Regions from separate parts of the Streptomyces sp. NPDC001770 genome, predicted to be linked through region 1. Evidence: riboswitches for the same ligand, from Rfam matches in the RefSeq annotation. Region 1 holds a riboswitch; the other holds the start of a gene.
The links. A riboswitch is a leader RNA that binds a small molecule or an ion and turns the genes downstream of it on or off. The one in region 1 is predicted to bind glycine.
Positions count from the first base shown of each region.

Region 2: it holds a riboswitch for glycine, as region 1 does, so the genes downstream of both, gcvT (glycine cleavage system aminomethyltransferase GcvT) here and gcvP (aminomethyl-transferring glycine dehydrogenase) in region 1, are expected to answer to the same signal.

Region 1 covers NZ_JBSFFN010000022.1:116,542-126,994, reverse strand. The annotation lists gene ftsR (transcriptional regulator FtsR) at 1-495, shown strand, start outside; gene ACWCSV_RS20745 (bifunctional nuclease family protein) at 549-1,022, shown strand; gene ACWCSV_RS20740 (MerR family transcriptional regulator) at 1,191-1,808, shown strand; gene ACWCSV_RS20735 (DNA polymerase IV) at 1,917-3,449, shown strand; gene ACWCSV_RS20730 (PRC-barrel domain-containing protein) at 3,371-3,742, opposite strand; glycine riboswitch at 4,050-4,146, shown strand; gene gcvP (aminomethyl-transferring glycine dehydrogenase) at 4,338-7,223, shown strand; gene ACWCSV_RS20720 (DUF5999 family protein) at 7,357-7,563, opposite strand; gene ACWCSV_RS20715 (hypothetical protein) at 7,880-8,470, opposite strand; gene ACWCSV_RS20710 (glutamate--cysteine ligase) at 8,967-10,453, shown strand, end outside.
Region 2 covers NZ_JBSFFN010000004.1:238,789-249,241, forward strand. The annotation lists gene ACWCSV_RS06185 (ABC transporter permease) at 1-339, opposite strand, end outside; gene ACWCSV_RS06190 (ABC transporter substrate-binding protein) at 412-2,166, opposite strand; gene ACWCSV_RS06195 (ABC transporter permease) at 2,224-3,225, opposite strand; gene ACWCSV_RS06200 (enhanced serine sensitivity protein SseB C-terminal domain-containing protein) at 3,806-4,591, opposite strand; gene ACWCSV_RS06205 (enhanced serine sensitivity protein SseB) at 4,951-5,718, opposite strand; partial or broken gene ACWCSV_RS06210 (AAA family ATPase) at 5,992-6,480, opposite strand; glycine riboswitch at 6,654-6,751, shown strand; gene gcvT (glycine cleavage system aminomethyltransferase GcvT) at 6,899-8,014, shown strand; gene gcvH (glycine cleavage system protein GcvH) at 8,138-8,515, shown strand; gene glyA (serine hydroxymethyltransferase) at 8,534-9,796, shown strand; gene ACWCSV_RS06230 (L-serine ammonia-lyase) at 9,976-10,453, shown strand, end outside.

The DNA of each region.
Region 1 (10,453 bases):
CTGAAGGTCATCCGGGAGTACCTGGACGCCCTCGCCCGGGGGGAGCAGGCCGCCCTGCCCTCCCCGGGGGGCCAGAAGGACCTCGCGGACCACTGCTGGGAGGCGGCCGCGGCCGGGGCGCCCACAGCGGCCCGTATCGGCCGTGCCGAGCTCCTCGCCGTCACCGGCGCGGACGAGGAGCAGCTCGCCGAATGGGAGTCCTACGGCCTCGTCGTGGCCAGGCCCGAGGGCGGGTACGACGCCGAAGCGGTGAACGTCGCGAAGCTCGTTTCCGACCTCGGCCGGTTCGGTCTCGAACCGCGGCATCTGCGCGCCGTGCGGGCCGCCGCCGAGCGGGAGGCCGGGCTGGTCGAGCAGGTGGTGGCACCCCTGCGCCGGCACCGGAATCCGCAGACCAGAGCACGCGCCGAAGCCACCGCGCAGGAGCTCGCCGAGCTGTCCGTACGGCTGCACGCGGCGCTCGTGCAGACCGCCCTGCGCATGCGTTCGCACTGACCTCGGCGGAGCCCGACTACCCAAACATGGCGAGCACGTCCTAGGGTTGCTGTGTGAACGAGCTCGACGTTGTCGGTGTCCGGGTGGAAATGCCCTCCAATCAACCGATCGTTCTCCTGCGTGAAGTGGGAGGCGACCGGTACCTCCCCATCTGGATCGGTCCCGGCGAGGCCACGGCCATCGCCTTCGCCCAGCAGGGCATGGCCCCTGCCAGGCCGCTGACCCATGACCTTTTCAAGGATGTCCTCGACGCGGTCGGCCAGGAGCTAACCGAGGTCAGGATCACGGACATCCGGGACGGGATCTTCTTCGCGGAGCTGGTCTTCGCCAGCGGCGTGGAGGTGAGTGCCCGGCCGTCCGACGCCATAGCGCTGGCGCTGCGCACCGGAACGCCGATCTACGGCAGCGACGGCGTGCTCGACGACGCGGGGATCGCCATCCCGGACGAGCAGGAGGACGAGGTCGAGAAGTTCCGCGAGTTCCTCGACCAGATCTCGCCCGAGGACTTCGGTACCAACAGCCAGTGACCCGTCCGGGCCGGGCGGGGGCGGGCATTCGAGAAGCCATTCCCGGTCCGACGTCACGGGAAACCACCCTCAGGGTGATTATCACTCGGCGTGCCGAGTGTGGCGATCGTTGACGCACCCCCGGTGACTGCCTACCTTCGAGGGGGCAGGTCAAGGACGGAGGTCGGCGTGAGAAGCAGCGGCGACGGTGCGGCGGCGGGCGGGCCGTATCCGCAGCACGGCAGTGGGGCCGACCACACCATCAGGCAACCGGTTCACCCGGTGCCCCCGGTGTCGGACGGTGTCCCAGAGGCGAACGGCATCGGCTACCGCGGGCCGACGGCGTGCGCGGCGGCCGGGATCACCTACCGGCAACTCGACTACTGGGCGCGTACGGGACTGGTCGAACCGAGCGTCCGGCCGGCCTACGGCTCGGGCACCCAGCGCCTCTACAGTTTCCGCGACGTGGTGCTTCTCAAGATCGTGAAGCGCTTCCTGGACACGGGCGTCGCCCTGCAGAACATCCGCACCACGGTGCAGCATCTGCGGGCCCGGGGATTCCAGGACCTCGAGCGCATGACGCTGATGAGCGACGGAGCCACCGTCTACGAGTGCTGCTCGCCCGACGAGGTCGTGAATCTGCTCCAGGGCGGCCAGGGCGTCTTCGGCATCGCCGTGGGGGTGGTGTGGCGGGACGTGGACGCGGCCCTCTCGCAGCTGCACGGGGAGCGCGTGGACACGGGGGAGACCCTCGTCGGCCACAACCCCACCGACGAACTGGCCCGGCGCCGCAACCGCGCCGTCTGAGACGTCGGCGCCCGGCACCGGGCGACGGACACCCTCACAGACACCCGGCCCCCGGCGAACGGGTGCCGGGCGGTGTCGTTGTCAGTGGCGTAGGGCACCATCGGCGGTGTGAGATCCGCGCCCACCATCCTCCACCTCGACATGGATGCGTTCTTCGCCTCCGCCGAGCAGGCCGCCAAGCCCAGCCTGCGCGGCAAGCCGGTCGTGGTCGGCGGCGTGGGCCCGCGCGGGGTCGTCGCCACCGCCTCGTACGAGGCCCGGCGCTTCGGGGTGCACTCGGCGATGCCGACCGCCCAGGCGCGCCGGCTGGCCCCGAACGCCGCCTACCTGGTGCCGCGCTTCTCCCTGTACCGCGCCGTCAGCGACCAGGTGATGGAACTTCTGGGACGGCTCTCCCCCCTGGTGGAGCCGCTCAGCCTCGACGAGGCATTCGTGGATCTGGAAGCCGGTGGGGCCGCCGACGACTCCGTCTCGGCGCGCGCGACCGGGGAGCGGCTGCGGGAGGCCATCCGTACGGTCACCGGACTCAGCGGGTCGGTGGGGCTCGCCGGGTCCAAGATGCTGGCGAAGATCGCCTCCGAGGAGGCCAAGCCGGACGGGCTGATGCTCATCGAGCCGGGCACCGAGCGGGAGCTCCTGGCGCCGATGCCCGTACGCACCCTGCCCGGGGTCGGTCCGGCCACCGGGGACCATCTGCGGCGGGCCGGGATGACCACCGTCCACGATCTGGCCGAGGCGGGCGAGGACGAGCTCGTACGGCTGGTGGGCAAGGCGCACGGGGTCTCGCTGTACCGGATGGCGCTCGGCCTGGACGACCGGCCCGTGGTCGCCGAACGCGACGCCAAGTCCGTCTCGGTCGAGGACACCTTCGAGGTGGACCTCCACGACCGCACGCGAGTGCGGACGGAGGTCGAGCGGCTGGCCGGCCGGTGCGTGGAGCGACTGCGGAAGGCCGGGCGCTCCGGACGCACCGTCGTGCTCAAGGTGCGCCGCTACGACTTCTCCACCCTGACCCGCTCCGAGACGCTGCGCGGCCCCACGGACGACCCCTCAGTGGTGCGTGAGGCCGCCGCCCGCCTCCTGGAGGGAGTGGACACCACCGGGGGAGTACGGCTGCTGGGCGTGGGCGTCACGGGCCTGGCGGACTACACGCAGGAGGACCTCTTCGCGCAGGCGGCGCAGGCCGAGCGGGCGGAGGCCGAGCGGGCGGCCGGTGAACCTGAACCGGTGGGGCCGGCCTCCGGGACGGGCGCGGGGGCGACCCCGGGCACGGTCTCGGGGACGGAACCCCTCCGCGAGGCGCCCGGCCCGCCGCCCGGACACCCCGCGGCCGACGCCTCCGGGGACGAGGCCGCCGAGCGCGCCGCGCGGCGCTGGTCCCCTGGCCACGACGTGCGGCACGGGGCGTACGGGCACGGCTGGGTGCAGGGCAGCGGCGTCGGCCGGGTCACCGTGCGGTTCGAGCGGCCGGGCGACCCGCCCGGCCGGGTGCGCACGTTCCGGGTGGACGACCCGGACCTCGTCCCGGCCGATCCGCTGCCGCTGGTGGCGGAGCCGGTGGACTACTCGTCCTGGCCGGCCAGCCTGCCGAAGTCCCGGTCGGGGCCGGGATCGGTCACGGAGGAGGAGTCGAGTCCGTAATGCCGGTACAGCTGAAGCTCCTGCTCGGGCGAGAGATGCCGCCCGACACCGAAGTCCGGCGCGTCCCGGATCAGCGCGCGGTCGAACGGGACACGCAGGGTGTCCTCGACGAATTCGCTCGGCTCCAGCGGGACGAAGGCGTCCCTGCTGAACAGGCCGGTGCGGACGGCTGCCCACTCGGGGACGCCGGTGGCGTCGTCGAGGTAGACCTCGTCCACCGTGCCGATCTTGACGCCTGCGCGGTCGAATGCCTTGCGGCCGATCAGGCTGCGCGGATCGATGTCGGTCTGCACGGTGCCTCCCGCTGGTCGCGACGACTGGGGCCGGGCCGTGTCTTCGAAGTGCCGTCTGCCGGGCGGCGTCCGGCAGACACGCTCGCCGCGTTGTCGGAATCCGTCTCGTACGCCCAGTACGAGGACGATCCTCCGCCTTGCGACCGCACGCACCGGACGCCTCCCGGCCCGGCCTCCGGCCGAACGGCGCCACTTCGAAGACACAGCCGAGCAACTACTCCACAGCCACTACAGAAGTGCAGATTCCGTATATCGGCCACTCGAAGAAACGGCGAAGATCCCCGCTGGTAGGCTGGCACATGGCTGCTGACCCCGTGCGGGAGAGCCTCCGGTGCTGATTCCGGAGGCGCCGAAGGAGCAAATCCTCCCCGGAATCTCTCAGGCCCCCGTACCGCATGGACGAGGTCACTCTGGAAAGCAGGGCGGTCCCACCCGGCACGTGCCCGGTACGGCTCACCCTCACCGACGGTGAAAGCCGGTACGCCCCAGGGCGCGCCGGTGAAGCTCTCAGGTCGAGATGACAGAGGGGGAGGCCGTACGGGCAGCCGCGCCGCGGTGCCCCTCGCAGGTCGTGTCAGACCAGGAGGCCTCCATCATGACCCCCCGCCGCACCCCGCTCTCCCAGCTGGAGCAGGGCATCCCCTTCGAGCAGCGCCACATCGGGCCGGACGGCGAGGCCCGGGCGAAGATGCTCGCGCAGGTCGGATACGGATCGCTCGACGAGCTCACCGCCGCGGCGGTGCCCGACGTGATCAAGAGCACCGAGGCGCTGAACCTCCCGTCGGCGCGCACCGAGGCCGAGGTGCTGGCGGAGCTGCGTACGCTCGCCGACCGCAACCAGGTGGTCGCTCCGATGATCGGGCTCGGCTACTACGGCACCTTCACGCCCCCGGTCATCCTCCGCAACGTCCTGGAGAATCCCGCCTGGTACACGGCGTACACGCCCTACCAGCCGGAGATCTCGCAGGGCCGCCTGGAGGCCCTGCTCAACTTCCAGACCATGGTCGCCGAGCTCACCGGCCTGCCCACCTCCGGTGCCTCACTGCTCGACGAGGGCACCGCCGCCGCCGAGGCCATGGCGCTGGCGCGGCGCGTCGGCAAGGTCAAGGGCGGGGTCTTCCTCGTCGACGCCGACACCCTGCCGCAGACGATCGCGGTGATCGAGACCCGCGCCGAGCCGACCGGGGTCGAGGTCGTCGTCGCCGATCTCACCAACGGCATCCCGGCGAAGATCGCCGAGCGCGGCGTCTTCGGCGTGCTGCTCCAGTACCCGGGCGCCTCCGGGGCCGTACGGAACATCGGTCCCGTGATCGAGCGCGCCCACGAGCTCGGCGCGATCGTCACCGTCGCCGCCGACCTGCTGGCCCTCACCCTGCTCACCTCCCCCGGCGACCTCGGCGCGGACATCGCGGTCGGCACCACCCAGCGCTTCGGTGTGCCGATGGGCTTCGGAGGACCGCACGCCGGCTTCATGGCCGTCCGCGAGAAGTTCGCCCGCTCGCTCCCCGGCCGCCTGGTCGGTGTCTCGGTGGACGCGGACGGCGACCAGGCGTACCGCCTGGCCCTTCAGACCCGCGAGCAGCACATCCGCCGCGAGAAGGCCACCAGCAACATCTGCACCGCGCAGGTCCTGCTCGCCGTGATGGCCGGCATGTACGCCGTCTACCACGGCCCCGACGGGCTGCGGACGATCGCCCGGCGCACCCACCGCTACGCGGCGATCCTCGCCGACGGGCTGCGGGCCGCGGGTGCCGAGGTCCTGCACGACTCCTTCTTCGACACGCTGACCGTGCGGGTGCCCGGCAGGGCCGCCGAGGTCGTCGCCGACGCCCGCGCCCGCGGGGTCAACCTGCGGCTGGTCGACGCGGACCTCGTCTCCGTCGCCTGCGACGAGACGACCACCCGCGCCCACCTCGAATCCGTCTGGGCCGCCTTCGGCGCGCAGGGCGACGTCGAGGCGCTGGACGCCACCGCCGCCGACGCGCTCCCCGAGCAGCTGGTGCGCACCGACGACTACCTCACCCACCCGGTCTTCCACCAGCACCGCTCGGAGACGGCGATGCTGCGCTACCTGCGGCGGCTCGCCGACCGCGACTACGCGCTCGACCGCGGCATGATCCCGCTCGGCTCCTGCACCATGAAGCTCAACGCGACCACCGAGATGGAGCCGATCACCTGGCCCGAGTTCGGCGCGCTGCACCCCTTCGCCCCGGCCGAGCAGGCGGAGGGCTTCCTCACCCTCATCCATGAGCTGGAGGAGCGCCTCGCCGAGGTCACGGGCTACGACGCGGTGTCGATCCAGCCCAACGCCGGTTCGCAGGGCGAGTTCGCCGGTCTGCTGGCCGTCCGCGCCTACCACCGCGCCAACGGCGACGACCAGCGCACCGTCTGCCTCATCCCGTCCTCCGCGCACGGCACCAACGCGGCGAGCGCCGTGATGGCCGGGATGAAGGTCGTCGTGGTGAAGACCGCGGACGACGGCGAGGTCGACATAGAGGATCTGCGCGCCAAGATCGAGAAGCACCGCGACGAGCTTGCCGTGCTCATGATCACGTACCCGTCGACGCACGGTGTCTTCGAGGAGCACGTCGCCGCCATCTGCGGCGAGGTGCACGACGCGGGCGGTCAGGTCTACGTCGACGGAGCCAACCTCAACGCCCTGGTCGGCCTCGCGCGGCCCGGCAAGTTCGGCGGCGACGTCTCGCACCTGAACCTGCACAAGACCTTCTGCATCCCGCACGGCGGCGGCGGCCCCGGTGTCGGCCCGGTGGGCGTGCGCGCGCACCTCGCGCCGTACCTGCCCAACCACCCGCTCCAGCCCTCCGCCGGTCCGGAGACGGGCGTCGGCCCGATCTCGGCCGCTCCCTGGGGCTCGGCCGGCATCCTGCCCATCTCGTGGGCGTACGTCCGGCTGATGGGCGGCGAGGGTCTCAAGCGCGCCACGCAGGTGGCCGTGCTCGCGGCGAACTACATCGCCAAGCGGCTGGAGCCGCACTTCCCGATCCTGTACACCGGCCCGGCCGGCCTGGTCGCGCACGAGTGCATCGTCGACCTGCGGTCGATCTCGAAGGAGACGGGCGTCAGCATCGACGACGTCGCCAAGCGGCTGATCGACTACGGCTTCCACTCGCCGACCATGTCGTTCCCGGTTGCCGGCACCCTGATGATCGAGCCGACCGAGAGTGAGGACCTCGCCGAGATCGACCGGTTCTGCGACGCGATGATCGCGATCCGCGGCGAGATCGAGAAGGTGGCTTCGGGGGAGTGGACCGCGGACGACAACCCGCTCGCCAACGCCCCGCACACCGCGAACGCGCTGGGCGGGGAGTGGAACCACTCCTACAGCCGCGAGGTCGCGGTCTTCCCGGCAGGCGTCTCGGCCGCCGACAAGTACTGGCCGCCGGTGCGCCGGATCGACGGTGCCTTCGGCGACCGCAACCTGGTCTGCTCCTGCCCGCCGCTGGAGGAGTACGACCACTGACGGGCACAGCGGGCGCACGTGCGCCCGGGCACACGCGGACATGCGTCGGGGCCGGTTCGGAGATCTCTCCGGGCCGGCCCCTGTCCGTACCGCCGGGGCCCGGAGGTCCTCGGACCGCTCTCGGGCGGCCTTTTCAGGCGGCCTTCACCACGCGGCCGGTGGCCAGCGGGCGGTGCGGGGCGATGATCTGTCCGTCCGGGAGGAGTTCGCCGGTGTCCTCGAAGAGCAGGACGCCGTTGCAGAGCAGGCTCCAGCCCTGCTCCGGGTGGTGCGCCACGAGCCGGGCGGCCTCCCGGGCAGCTGATTCGGCGGTGGGGCAGGGGGGTTGATGCTGGCACATGGAGGTTCTTTCGCTGGGTCGAGTGGTGGATGCGTGATATGCGGGTGAGTGCCGAACGGCCCTTCCGTACAGGCCGGTCGGTCTCAGTGTTGCGCCACGCGCGGCGTTCCGCAGGGATTTCGACTCAGCTCGTTTCACGCTCCGCCGAGGTGTCACCCGCGCGGACGGCTCACCGCGCGGCCCCCGTCTGTTCGGGGGGTCCGGGGTAGTCCGAGTGGGCCATGGGCCCGTCTCGCCGGGGTGTGCGCCGAGCGGGCGGACGTGCGTGAGCCCGCCCCCGCACGGGGCGGGGACGGGCTCACGGGACAGCGGCGGGTCAGGCCGAGCCGACGAGGGGGCCGGGGCGGGGCGCGATGCGCAGGGAGAGTACCGGGAGCAGATCGGCGGCCCGGTAGGGCCGGTGGGCGGCGATCCCGGTCGGAGCGGGCGCGAGGGGAACGAGGATGTCGTTGGGCGCGACCGCGCCGGAGGCCGGGTCGGCCCCGGTGTCACCGTGCAGCCAGAGGGTGAGCATGTAGAGCTCGGGTACGGAGAGCAGTCTCGGCTGGTGGAGCGTTGCCGTCGACTCGGCCTGGCGCAGGGCGCGTTCGGTCGAAGCGAGATACGGGCCCTCGAAGAAGTGCGAGAAGGCCCAGCCGTCCGCGGTGAGGACGGTGTCGGCGGCGGCGACGATCCCGGACTCGGCCCGGATCAGGAACCGCCAGCCGGTGAGCCGGGTCGCCGGCGCGGGTGCGTCGGCGGCTGACCGGTCGAGAACGTGTACGGGCAGGGGGAGTTCGGGGCTCAGCGGTCCCTGGGCGGAGCGCAGAGCGGGGGTGCGGGCTTCGCGGACCGCGGTGGGAGAACCGAGTGCCGTGAGAACGCTGCGCAGTGCGGGCGCGGGGGCCGGGGGAACATGCAGCGGCATGGTGGGTCGCCTCTCGCTTCGGAGACACGGTGATGCGTGGGTGGGTGCAGACGGCGCTGTCGGCGTGCGGGACGTCAGAAGGAGGCCGGTCGACGGCTGGACGCATCGACAATCGGCCTCGTCAGCGGAGTTTATATGACAAGTGTTCGCCCGGTGTTTCCACTAGCTGTCGGTCATATGACGCGCAAGGGACTTTTGCGCCTTTGAAATGCGGAGTTTCTGGTGATTCGCGGTAGGTGTCCCGGCTGCCGCCTGCGAGCCTTCACATTTCGCGGTCGGCTCAAAAAGATCGGTGTTTCCGCCACCTGTGCGAAGGGAAGGCGAGTCAGAATGAGCCGCCCGCCGCATGCCTCCGGAATGTGCCTGATGACCGAGCGGCCCCAGCCTATCCGCTGCCGGACGCTTCCGCAGGCGTTATGGATCACTTCTGCGGGGCATTATCGATCGAGATGCGAGCGACCTGGCCGCGGGCCGCCACTGATGGAGGGACTCTTCGATGGGGGAGAAGGTCGTGGCGCACGCCTTTGACCTGTCCGACCGCCCGGCGTACCGGCGCAAGCTGGCCCGGTGTCTGGAAGGACTGGAGAGGCTGCTGGAGGAGCGGAGGTTCGACCGTCCCCGAAATTTCATGGGGCTGGAGATCGAGCTGAATCTCGCTGCCTCGGACGGCACGCCCCGTATGATGAATGCCGAGGTGCTCCAGCGGATCGCCAGCAGGGATTTCCAGACGGAACTCGGGATGTTCAACCTCGAGGTGAATATCGTTCCGCACCGGCTGAGCGGCCGGGTTTTCGATCAGCTGGCGGAGGAGTTGCGTACAGGGCTGGCCTATGCCCATCGGAAGGCTGCCGAGGTCGACGCAGGCATTGTCATGATCGGAATTCTTCCCACGCTGGGACCTGACGACCTGGTCTTCGGCAACCTCTCGGACGTGGACCGATACACCCTTCTCAATGACGAGATGGTCGCCGCACGGGGCGAGGATTTCGCGATCGACATCGAGGGCGTCGAGCACCTCGTGTGCGCGTCCCCGTCGATCGCCCCCGAATCGGCGTGCACCTCCGTGCAGTTGCACCTCCAGGTGACCCCCGCTCGGTTCCCCGACGTGTGGAACGCCGCGCAGGCGGTCGCCGGGGTGCAGATCGCACTCGGCGCGAACGCGCCGTTCCTGTTCGGCAAGGAACTGATGCGCGAATCGAGGCCGCCGCTGTTCCAGCAGGCCACGGACGTACGGCCGCCCGAACTGCGGAACCAGGGAGTACGCCCGCGGACCTGGTTCGGGGAGCGCTGGATCGGTTCGGCGCACGAACTCTTCGAGGAGAACGTCCGCTTCTTCCCGCCGCTGCTGCCGATCCTCTCCGACGAGGACCCGCTGAGGGTGCTCGACGAAGGAGGCGTGCCGACGCTGGCCGAACTCGTCCTGCACAACGGGACGATCTACCGGTGGAACCGGCCCGTCTACGGAGTCGCGGACGGGGCGCCCCACCTCCGGGTGGAGAACCGGGTGCTGCCCGCCGGGCCGACCGTCGCCGACGTACTCGCCAACGCCGCCTTCTACTACGGGCTGGTGCGCGCGCTCGCCGACGAACCCCGCCCGGTGTGGAGCAAGCTCCCCTTCGAAGCCGCCGAGGAGAACTTCGACAACGCCTGCCGGTACGGCATCGAGGCCGAACTGCTGTGGCCGCGCCCCGGCCGCTCCGGCGGGGTCGCGAAGGTCCCCGCCGTCAAGCTCGTACGGGACGAACTGCTGCCCCTCGCGGCCGCCGGGCTCGACGCGTGGAACATCGAGCCGGCCGACCGCGACCGGTACCTCGGCATCATCGAGGAGCGGTGCCGCCGGCGGACCAACGGAGCCTCCTGGCAGGTCGACACCTATCACCGGGCGCAGGAGGCGGGGCTGGGACGGGAAGCCGCCCTCGCCGCCACCACCCGCAGGTACGGCGAACTGGCGCGCAGCGGCGAACCGGTGCACACCTGGCCCGT
Region 2 (10,453 bases), on a different contig from region 1:
CAGCTCGGGCCAGACTTCGACGTGGTTCTTGAAGGAGTAGCCGAAGCACGGCGCGCCGCAGTGCGCCGTGGTGGGGCCGAGGTCGTAGGTCGCGCCGCCGACGATCCCCTTGATGAAGTGCCAGTACTGCACGTAGACAGGCTGGTCCAGGCCGAGGTTGTGCTTGACCGCCGCGATGTCCGCGGCCGTGGGGCTCTTCCCGATGTACTGCTGCGCCAGCTGGTCGGGAGTCTGGCCGGCGAGCCTGGGCAGCAGGAAGAAGATGCCAAAGGTGACCGCTGTGACGACCAGCAGCAGGACCACTGCCGCGACCGTCCGGCGGAGGATGTACGAGATCACGGGGATCGGCGCCGGTTGCCGCAGGCCTCTCGGCCTGCGGCAACCAATGCCTTCACCTGCCTTCCGGGGCTGCTACTTCTTGGTCGTGCCGATGTTGAGGTAGTCGTACTCGCCGCTGAAGGCCGACGTGGACACCAGGTTGGTGGCGTACGGCGAGCGGTAGAGCAGGACCTTGAAGTAGGTCAGCGGAACGATGACCGCCTCGTCCATGGTCGTCTGGTCGACCTCCGCGTACAGCTTGTTGCGCTCGGCGACGTCGGGCGCCGCGATGGCCTGGGCCAGCTTCGCGTCGACCGTCTTGTTCTCGAACTGCGAGAGGTTGGTGTTGCCGGACTCGCCGATCGCCTTGCTGTTCAGGATCTGCTGGAGGAAGCCGTAGCCGGACGGCCAGTCGGCGCCCCACTGCATCATGATGATGCCGACGTTGTTCTTCAGGTTGAACGCGGGGACGCCCGCGTAGTCGGTGAAGTACTTGCCCGACGGGTACTGCTTCAGGGAGGCGTCGATGCCGACCTTCTTCAGCGACGCGATGATCGCCGTGGCCGCGTCGACCTCTTCCTGGCGGTCGCTGCGCGCGGTGATGCTGGTCGTGATCTTTTCCTGGCCGCAGGCCTTCAGGTGCTCCTTGGCCTTGGCCGCGTCGCCCTTGCCGCCGTCGGTCGCGTACGCGTCCGCCTTCTCGTAACCGGTGATGTCCGGCGGGAGGACGGTGCTGGCGACGTCACCGCGGATGCTGCCGCCCTCGGCGGTCTGTACGGAGACCTTGTCGATGGCGTACTGGACCGCCTTGCGGCACTCCACGTTGTCGAACGGCTTCACCTTGGTGTTGATCGCCGCGTAGACCAGGCGGCCACCGTAGGTGTTGTCGGTGTTCGCCTTCTTCTTCGGGTCGCTGACCAGCTGCGCCTGCGTCTGGGTCTCGACGCCCTTGCCCTGGAGGTCGATCAGCGTGTCGCCGGACTGGAGGTCCTGATCGATCGTCGACTGGTTGACCTTCAGGTTGACGACGATCTTGTCCGGGTACTGCTTGCGCAGCGGGTCGGTCTTGGCGTCCCAGTTCTCGTTGCGCACCAGGACGGCCTGCTTGCCCTCGGTGTAGCTCTGGAACTTGTACGAGCCCGAGGACACGATCTTCTTGACGTAGTCGACGCCGGTGTCCTTGGCCTGCGGGACCGGGGCCGTCTGCGGCGTGGCGACCAGGTAGTCGAACTCCTGGAAGGCCTGGTTCAGGTGGAAGACGATCGTGGTGTCGTCCGGCGTCTCGATGGACTTGAGGCCCTCGGCGCTCTTGTCCTTGTACGGGCCCGTGTACTTGTCGCCGCCCTCGAGGAACTGCTGGAAGTAGTTGGGGCCCAGCGAGAGGACGTCACGCGCGAAGTTCGAGCGCTCGACGGCGTACTTGACGTCCTTGGACGTGATCGGCGACCCGTCCTCGTACTTGACGCCGGCGCGCAGCTTGTACGTCCAGGTCTTGCCGCCGTCGCTCTGGGTGCCCGGCTCGGAAGCGAGGTCGGGAACGAGCGTGTTGCCCTTCTCGCCGGCGTCCGGCTTGAAGGTCATCAGCGGGCGGGCGTACAGCCGGCTGAAGTTGTACATGTACGCGTAGTAGGTGTTGCCCGGGTCGAACGAGTCCGGGACGTCCGACATCGCGTAGGTGACCGTGCCACCCTTCGCGGTGGAGGCGTTGACGACATCCTTCGTCGCGGCGTCCGCGCCGGCGGACTTGGTCTCGCCGTCGCTCTTTCCGTCGTCTGCCTTGCTGCAGCCGGCGAGCAGCAGGGTCACGCTGCCCAGGGCCGCGACAGCGGCTAGTGATGACCTTCGCATGATGGTCGGAATCCCCTTCATTGTCGGAAACTTGTGGAGCTCTCTGCGCGGACGGAGTCAGCGGCTGCGCGGGTCGAGAGCGTCGCGGAGACCGTCACCGAGCAGGTTGAACGCGAGCACGGTGACGAAGATGGCAAGGCCCGGCACGACCATGTACTGGGGATCGATCTGGAAGTAGTCGACCGCCTGGTTGAGCATGCCGCCCCACGACGCCTGGGGCGGCTGGATGCCGACGCCCAGGAAGCTGAGTGAAGCCTCGAAAATGATGTTGGTCGGGATGAGCAGCGTCGAGTAGACGATGATCGGGCCGACCAGGTTGGGCAGCAGCTCCCGGAAGAGGATGTAGGGGCCGCCGGCTCCCATGCCGCGGGACGCGTCGACGAACTCGCGCTCGCGCAGGGCAAGGGTCTGCCCCCGGACGATCCGTCCCAGATAGGGCCAGTTGAAGAAGCCGATGACGAAGATCAGCACACTGATGTGGAGCGGCAGCCCGTCGAGCCCGAAGGCGCCGCCCTGCAGCGTGGCGGAGATGGCGATCGCGAACAGCAGCAGCGGGAAGGCGAGGAAGGTGTCCATCAGGCGGCTGATGACGGAGTCGACCCGCCCGCCGTAGTACCCGGCCACCACGCCGAGGATGGTGCCGATGACGTTCGAGAGCACGGTGGCGCCGAAGGCGACCACCAGGGACACCCAGGAGCCCTCCAGGATGCGGGCGAGGATGTCACGCCCGAACTTCGGCTCCACACCGAGCGGGTGATCGAGGCTCATGCCGCCGAACCCGCCCTTGGGCAGCGAGGTGTTGCTGTCGATCAGATCCTGGTGGAAGGCGTTCGGATCGAGGTCCAGCAGGGACTGGAGCGGCCGGGAGAAGGCGGCGATCACGATCAGCAGGACGACGACGACACCGCCGACGACGGCCACCTTGTCCCGTTTGAAGCGGATCCAGGCGATCCGTCCGAGCGAACGCCCCTCGATCTCCTTGGACTTGATGCCCTCGTCGAGCACAGCCTCCGGCTGCGCCCCGGCAGCCGCCCCGGTGGTCTCGATCGGTGCGGTCACAGCGCCCTGACCCTTCCAGCCGGTGGTCACCGGCCTCTGCAACGCCGCTGTCGACGGCTCGCCTTGCCTATGAGATGCCCAGTGGCCGCAGATGATGCGACCCCGCTGAGCAGCTGAACTCTGTCGTGGAACCACTCACGGAATCGGCGACCCCATGCATGACACGGGAGTCTTCAGCGTGTATGCGATCAGTCGCCAGAGCTGACGGGGAAAGTATGCGCAACCGTGATGCTGGCCAGGGGCTTCCGTTATCCGAACACGGGGTTACACCCCGCGAACGGTAGGCGCTCGACGCACAAATGGGCATACGGGCAGACGAGTTCGATGTTCACCACCCGGAAACCGCTAAGCGGACATGACGGCCAGTCGGCGCGACCGGAGGGAAAGGGGGGCACAACGGCCCCGCACCACTGGGCGCGTACGGCTTCCGGGCAGCGCGGAACAGCACGGCGCGAGCGCGCCGGGAGGAGAGTGTCCCAGTGTGCGGACGCGTCAGTGGGCGGACGCGTCAGCAGGCGGGCGGGTAGCCGTCACCGCGGGCGGGTCAGTAGGCGGGCGGGTAGCCGTCACCGCGGGCGGGTCAGTAGGCGGGCGGGTAGCCGTAACCGCGGGCGGCGGACGGCGGCGCGACGGGCTGCGCGTGCGCCTCCCGGTCGTAGAACGGACGGGCGTTGGCCCGCAGCCACATCGCGACCGGGTCGTAGTCGTCGGACATCGCGACCGTGGAGACGGGGAGCCCGTCCGGGACGGCGCCGATCGTCTGTCCCATCATCGCGCGGGCCGACTCCACGGCGGCCCGTCCGGTGTCGTAGAGGTCGAGACCGATGGCGAGGTACGGGGCGCCGAGGGCGGGCTGCACCCAGGCGCGGCGCAGCGAGCGGATCGCCGGGGTGCGGTGCGCGTTCTGCGACAGCAGCGCGTAGAACTGCGGGATCTCGACGGCGGGTTCGGAGAGGGTGAGCGGTCCGGCGGGCAGCCGGTCGAGGCCGGTGGCGATCCGGCGCAGATCCAGCCACGGGATGCCGACGCCGCCACCGGGGGTGTGCGGGTTGAGCCAGATCCCCCAGTGGTCGGGGAAGAGCGAGCGGGCGATCTCCCGGCCGGTGATCACCTCGTGGGCGCGGTTCCAGCCGCTGGCCGCGAGCTCCTGCGGAGAGGTCACGCAGGGGGCGTAACCGAGGCCGTCCACCCCGATGTTGCCGTACTGGGCGTCCGGGGAGCCGGCCGTGCCGTGCCAGAGCAGCATCCAGACCTGGCCGTCCGAAAGAGCCTTCAGCAGCTCCTCGTACGTGTCGAAGCGCCCGGGGGTCACCTGGCGCAGCATGTGTTCGACCTGCCCGGCCGCCGCCGTGCCTGACGCACTCACCCTGGGTCCCGCCCCTCGTCGATTCACCGTGTCGCGCGGACGCCCCCGGGCGTGCGGGAGCGACCTCGCCATCAAACCAGCTTATGCGCCCTTACTGACACCGACTTGACGCCACCACCCGACATGCCGGACAACGGCGGGCCCGCGACCCGCCCCCGGGGAAGGGCGGCCGGCCCGTACGGCACGGCCGCTCTCCGCCTTCCCGACGAGCAGCTCATGAGGAGAACGGCTCGCCGCTGAACGGCTCGCGGCCACGGGGAGACTCATGGGGAGGACGGTTCACCTGCGGAACGGCCCACCCGACGAACGGCCCACCCGACGAACGGCCCACCCGACGAACGGCCCACGGGAAGAACGGTTCACTGGAAGAACGGCCGCACCTTCTCCACCATCCAGTCGCCGACCGGATCCTGCGCCACGTCGAGCAGGACGAGGTTGACGGGCCACGGCACCTGCACGCGGCCGAGCGCCCGGCCCAGCGCGTCCAGGGGCACGCTCCGCGTCGTCTCGTCCCACATCGACGCCTGGAACCCGGAGACGCCGATGAAGAGGACGGGGTCGCCGCCCTCGATGCTGGCCAGGGCCCGCCGGGCGGTGGCGACCAGACCGGTCTGCCGGAACTCCGCGGAGACGGCGGCGAGGAAGTCGACCGGCTCCTCCTTCCAGTCCGGCTCCCACAGCCGCACCCGGCCGCCGCCGGCCGGTCCGTCCAGCGGGGTGCTCCCGGTGCGGCAGAGCTCGGCGACGGCGGCGGGGGGCAGCGGGAGCCCGACCGCACCGCCCGGGTTCACCGCGATGCCGAGCTGCGGGGGCAGTCCGCGCGCGAACTCGCGGGCGGGCGCGACGGCGAAGGAGAGGTGGGTGCCGACACAGCTGAGGAACTGCGCCTCGGAGCTGAAGACGGGGACGAAGGCGGCGCCGTCGAACTCGACCGTCGGCAGGTCGAGGTCGGCACTGGCGGGGCTGCCGCCGTTGGGCAGCGGAATCCAGACCTGGCTGCGGCCGAGCACCTCGACGAGCCGGCCGGCCGCCTCGGGGACGCCCAGCGAGGCGCTGAGTACTTCTTCGAGCTCGTTCGCCGGCCACCCCTGGAGCTGCTGGGGCGGCATCTGTGCCGGGATGTCCACTGGCTCTGTGTCCTCTACTCGACCGTGTCCTGCGGCAGAAACAGTAACCGCCGACGGGCGTCGGCGTCCCGGCACCGGCACCGCCGTCGACGGGGCCCCGCCGACGGGAAGGCCCGGGAAGGCGATGGACCGCAGCGCCCCCGCCGCCGGGCGGTCCAGCAGCACGGCGGAGGCGCAGCCCGGGGGCAGCCGGCCGCACTCCGTGTCGCGCAGCAGCCGGCCGACCGCGCGCCGGTGCCGGGCGAAGGCGTACCCGGAGACGCCGCGTCCGCGCTGGCGCTGGCCCGCCCGGGCCGCCTCGGGGGGCACGTCGAGCAGCACCAGGTGGAGGGTGCGGCCCCGGCGCACCGCGTGGCGGGCCAGCCAGCGGCGCACCCAGGCCTGGGTCCCGCAGTCGTGGACGACGACCGCCTCGCCGGAGCGGAGCGCCCGCAGCAGCCCGTAGTAGTGGGCGGCGCGGACCAGAGGGCGGTAGAGGGCGTACGGGAGTAAGCGGGGCAGGGCAGCCGTGAAGCGGTCCCTGGTGTCCTGGGAGTCGATGGCGCGGGCGGTGACCGCGCGCCGGATCAGGGTGGACTTGCCGCTGCCGGGCAGCCCGGAGACGACGACGACATCCCCGGGGGCGAATTCCAGCCGCCGCGGTCCGTCCCCCGCCCCACCGCGCAGGTCGCGCACGGCCGGCGGCCCCTTCTCGGCGGCGGGTGGTTCCCGCCGCACCGCGACCCCCCTCCGCACCACCCCCGCGTACGGTCGCAACGACATCGGCACTCCCCCTGTCGAGTCACCCCAGCACCTGCCCACAAAGTGTAAAGAAAAGGTAATGCGCGGCAAGTCTCCCGGACGGGAGGCCGGGCGGTGGCAGGGGCGGGGGTACCGGGCGCCGGGGCCGCCCGTCCTGCGTGCGATGATGTGCGCGCAACTGCATACCGGCCGTTTGAATCCACGCGGGAGAGTCCCGGCCACCGTGTGTGCCGGGCGCCGAAGGAGCAAGTTCCTCCCTTGAATCTCTCAGGCCCCGTACCGCGTGGATGAGGCAGATCTGAAAAGCGAGCCGTCACCGGCTCCACCCAAGGTGCAAGCCGACCCGTCAGGGGCCTCTCGGCGAACCTCTCAGGTTCCGATGACAGATGGGGAGGGACCGTCCTCGTCGTCATGCCCTGCGCGCCCTGGGAGCCACCTCATGAGCACCGCCCCCCGTACGACCGCCCTCGATGCGCTGCATCGCTCGCTGGGCGCGACCATGACCGACTTCGCCGGCTGGGACATGCCGCTGCGGTACGCCAGCGAGCGTGACGAGCACAACGCGGTACGCACCCGCGCCGGGCTCTTCGACCTCTCCCACATGGGCGAGATCGCCGTCACCGGCCCCGGGGCCGTCCGCTTCCTGAACCACGCGCTCGTCGGCAACATCGGCACGGTCGGCGTCGGCCGGGCCCGCTACACGATGATCGTCCGCGAGGACGGCGGCATCCTGGACGACCTGATCGTCTACCGCCTGGCCGACGACGAGTACCTCGTGGTCGCCAACGCGGGCAACGCCCAGACCGTGCTGGACACCCTGACCGAGCGGGTCGCCGGCTTCGACGCCGAGGTCCGTGACGACCGCGACGCGTACGCGCTGATCGCCGTCCAGGGCCCCGAGTCGCCCGCCATTCTGAAGGCCGTCACCGACGCCGACCTGGACGGGCTGAAGTACTACGCGGGCCTGCCCGGCACGGTCGCCGGGGTGCCCGCGCTCATCGCCCGTACCGGCTACACCGGCGAGGACGGCTTCGAGCTCTTCGTCGCCCCGGAGCACGCCGAGGCCCTCTGGCAGGCGCTCACCGAGGCCGGTGCCCCGCACGGCCTGATCCCCTGCGGGCTCTCCTGCCGCGACACGCTGCGCCTGGAGGCGGGCATGCCGCTGTACGGGCACGAGCTGACCACCGAGCTGACCCCGTTCGACGCGGGTCTCGGCCGGGTCGTGAAGTTCGAGAAGGAGGGCGACTTCGTGGGCCGCGAAGCGCTCACCGCCGCCGCCGGACGCGCCGAGACCGCCCCGCCCCGCAAGCTCGTCGGCCTGGTCGCCGAGGGCCGCAGGGTGCCGCGCGCCGGTTTTGAGGTGGTCGCGGACGGCAAGGTGATCGGCGAGGTCACCTCCGGCGCCCCCTCCCCGACGCTGGGCAGGCCGATCGCCATGGCGTACGTGGACGCGGCGTTCGCCTCGCCCGGCACCGAGGGTGTCGGCGTCGACATCCGGGGCACCCACGAGCCGTACCAGGTCGTGGCCCTGCCCTTCTACAAGCGCCAGAAGTAGGCGTCGGCGCCCGTTCGGGCCCCGCCCACGCCCCGCCCGCCGGGCCGAACGTGACGCAGTCGCGTCTCATCCCGTAAGACCATCGTTCATCAGCACCCACCCGCGTACAGGAGAATTCAGGTCATGAGCAACCCCCAGCAGCTGCGGTACAGCAAGGAGCACGAGTGGCTGTCGGCCGTCGAGGACGGCGTGGCGACCGTCGGCATCACCGAGTACGCGGCCAACGCGCTCGGTGACGTCGTGTACGCCCAGCTTCCGGAGGTCGGCTCCACGGTGACCGCGGGCGAGACCTGCGGCGAACTGGAGTCGACCAAGTCCGTCAGCGACCTGTACTCGCCGGTCACCGGCGAGGTCACCGCGGCGAACCAGGACGTGGTGGACGACCCGTCCCTGGTGAACTCCGCCCCCTTCGAGGGTGGCTGGCTGTTCAGGGTTCGCGTCGCGGAGGAGCCGGGGGATCTGCTCACCGCCGACGAATACACCGAGTTCTCCGGCAACTGAGACCCAAGGGACCGCCTGATGTCGCTTCTCAACTCCTCCCTCCACGAGCTGGACCCGGACGTCGCCGCCGCTGTCGACGCCGAGCTCCACCGCCAGCAGTCCACCCTCGAAATGATCGCCTCGGAGAACTTCGCTCCGGTCGCCGTCATGGAGGCGCAGGGCTCCGTCCTCACCAACAAGTACGCCGAGGGCTACCCGGGCCGCCGCTACTACGGTGGCTGCGAGCACGTCGACGTGGTCGAGCAGATCGCGATCGACCGCATCAAGGAGCTCTTCGGCGCCGAGGCCGCGAACGTCCAGCCGCACTCCGGTGCGCAGGCGAACGCCGCCGCGATGTTCGCGCTGCTCAAGCCGGGCGACACGATCATGGGCCTGAACCTGGCCCACGGTGGTCACCTGACCCACGGCATGAAGATCAACTTCTCCGGCAAGCTCTACAACGTGGTCCCGTACCACGTCGGTGAGAACGGCACCGTGGACATGGACGAGGTGGAGCGCCTCGCCAAGGAGTCCCAGCCGAAGCTGATCGTGGCCGGCTGGTCCGCCTACCCCCGCCAGCTGGACTTCGCCGCCTTCCGCCGCATCGCGGACGAGGTCGGCGCGTACCTGATGGTCGACATGGCGCACTTCGCGGGCCTGGTCGCCGCGGGCCTGCACCCCAACCCGGTGCCGCACGCCCACGTCGTCACGACCACCACGCACAAGACCCTCGGCGGTCCGCGCGGTGGCGTGATCCTCTCCACCCAGGAGCTCGCCAAGAAGATCAACTCGGCGGTCTTCCCGGGTCAGCAGGGCGGCCCGCTGGAGCACGTGATCGCGGCCAAGGCCGTGTCGTTCAAGGTCGCGGCCTCGGAGGAGTTCAAGGAGCGCCAGCAGCGCACGCTGGACGGTGCCCGCATCCTCGCCGAGCGCCTGGTCCAGCCGGACGTCACCGAGGTGGGCGTCTCCGTCCTCTCCGGCGGCACCGACGTGCACCTGGTCCTGGTGGACCTGCGCAACTCCGAGCTGGACGGCCAGCAGGCCGAGGACCGGCTCCACGGGATCGGCATCACGGTCAACCGGAACGCCATCCCGAACGACCCGCGCCCGCCGATGGTCACCTCCGGCCTGCGCATCGGTACGCCGGCCCTGGCGACCCGCGGCTTCCAGGCCGAGGACTTCACCGAGGTGGCGGAGATCATCGCCTCGGCCCTGAAGCCCGCGTTCGACGCCGAGGACCTGAAGGCCCGCGTCGCCGCGCTGGCCGAGAAGTTCCCGCTGTACCCCGGCCTGGGCAAGTAGCAACCGCCCGTTCACGGGCATTTTTCGCAGGTCGGGCGGGGCATCGCGCACACTGGAAGGTGAGCGCGGTGCCCCGCCGCGTTCCGTACGGGGCACCTCCCCCGCTCCCCTCTGCTCCCCCCACCCCCCTTTTCGTTTCGCCGGTGGACAACGGCGTCCGCCCAGCTAGGAGTCTCCCCGTGGCCATTTCGGTCTTCGACCTGTTCTCGATCGGCATCGGGCCGTCCAGCTCCCACACCGTGGGACCGATGCGGGCGGCGCGGATGTTCGCGCGCCGGCTGAAGAACGAGGGCCTGCTCGCGCCGACCGCCTCGATACGCGCCGAGCTGTACGGCTCCCTGGGCGCGACCGGCCACGGCCACGGCACGCCGAAGGCGGTCCTCCTCGGCCTGGAGGGCGAGTCCCCCCGGACCGTGGACGTCGAGTCCGCCGACGCCCGGGTCGAGCAGATCCGCACCACCGGCCGCATCAGCCTGCTGGGCGCCCACGAGATCCCGTTCGACGCGGACGAGCACCTGGTCCTGCACCGCCGCAAGGCGCTTCCGTACCACGCCAACGGGATGTCCATCCACGCGTACGACGAGACCGGCGCGCTGCTGCTGGAGAAGACGTACTACTCGGTGGGCGGCGGGTTCGTCGTCGACGAGGACGCGGTCG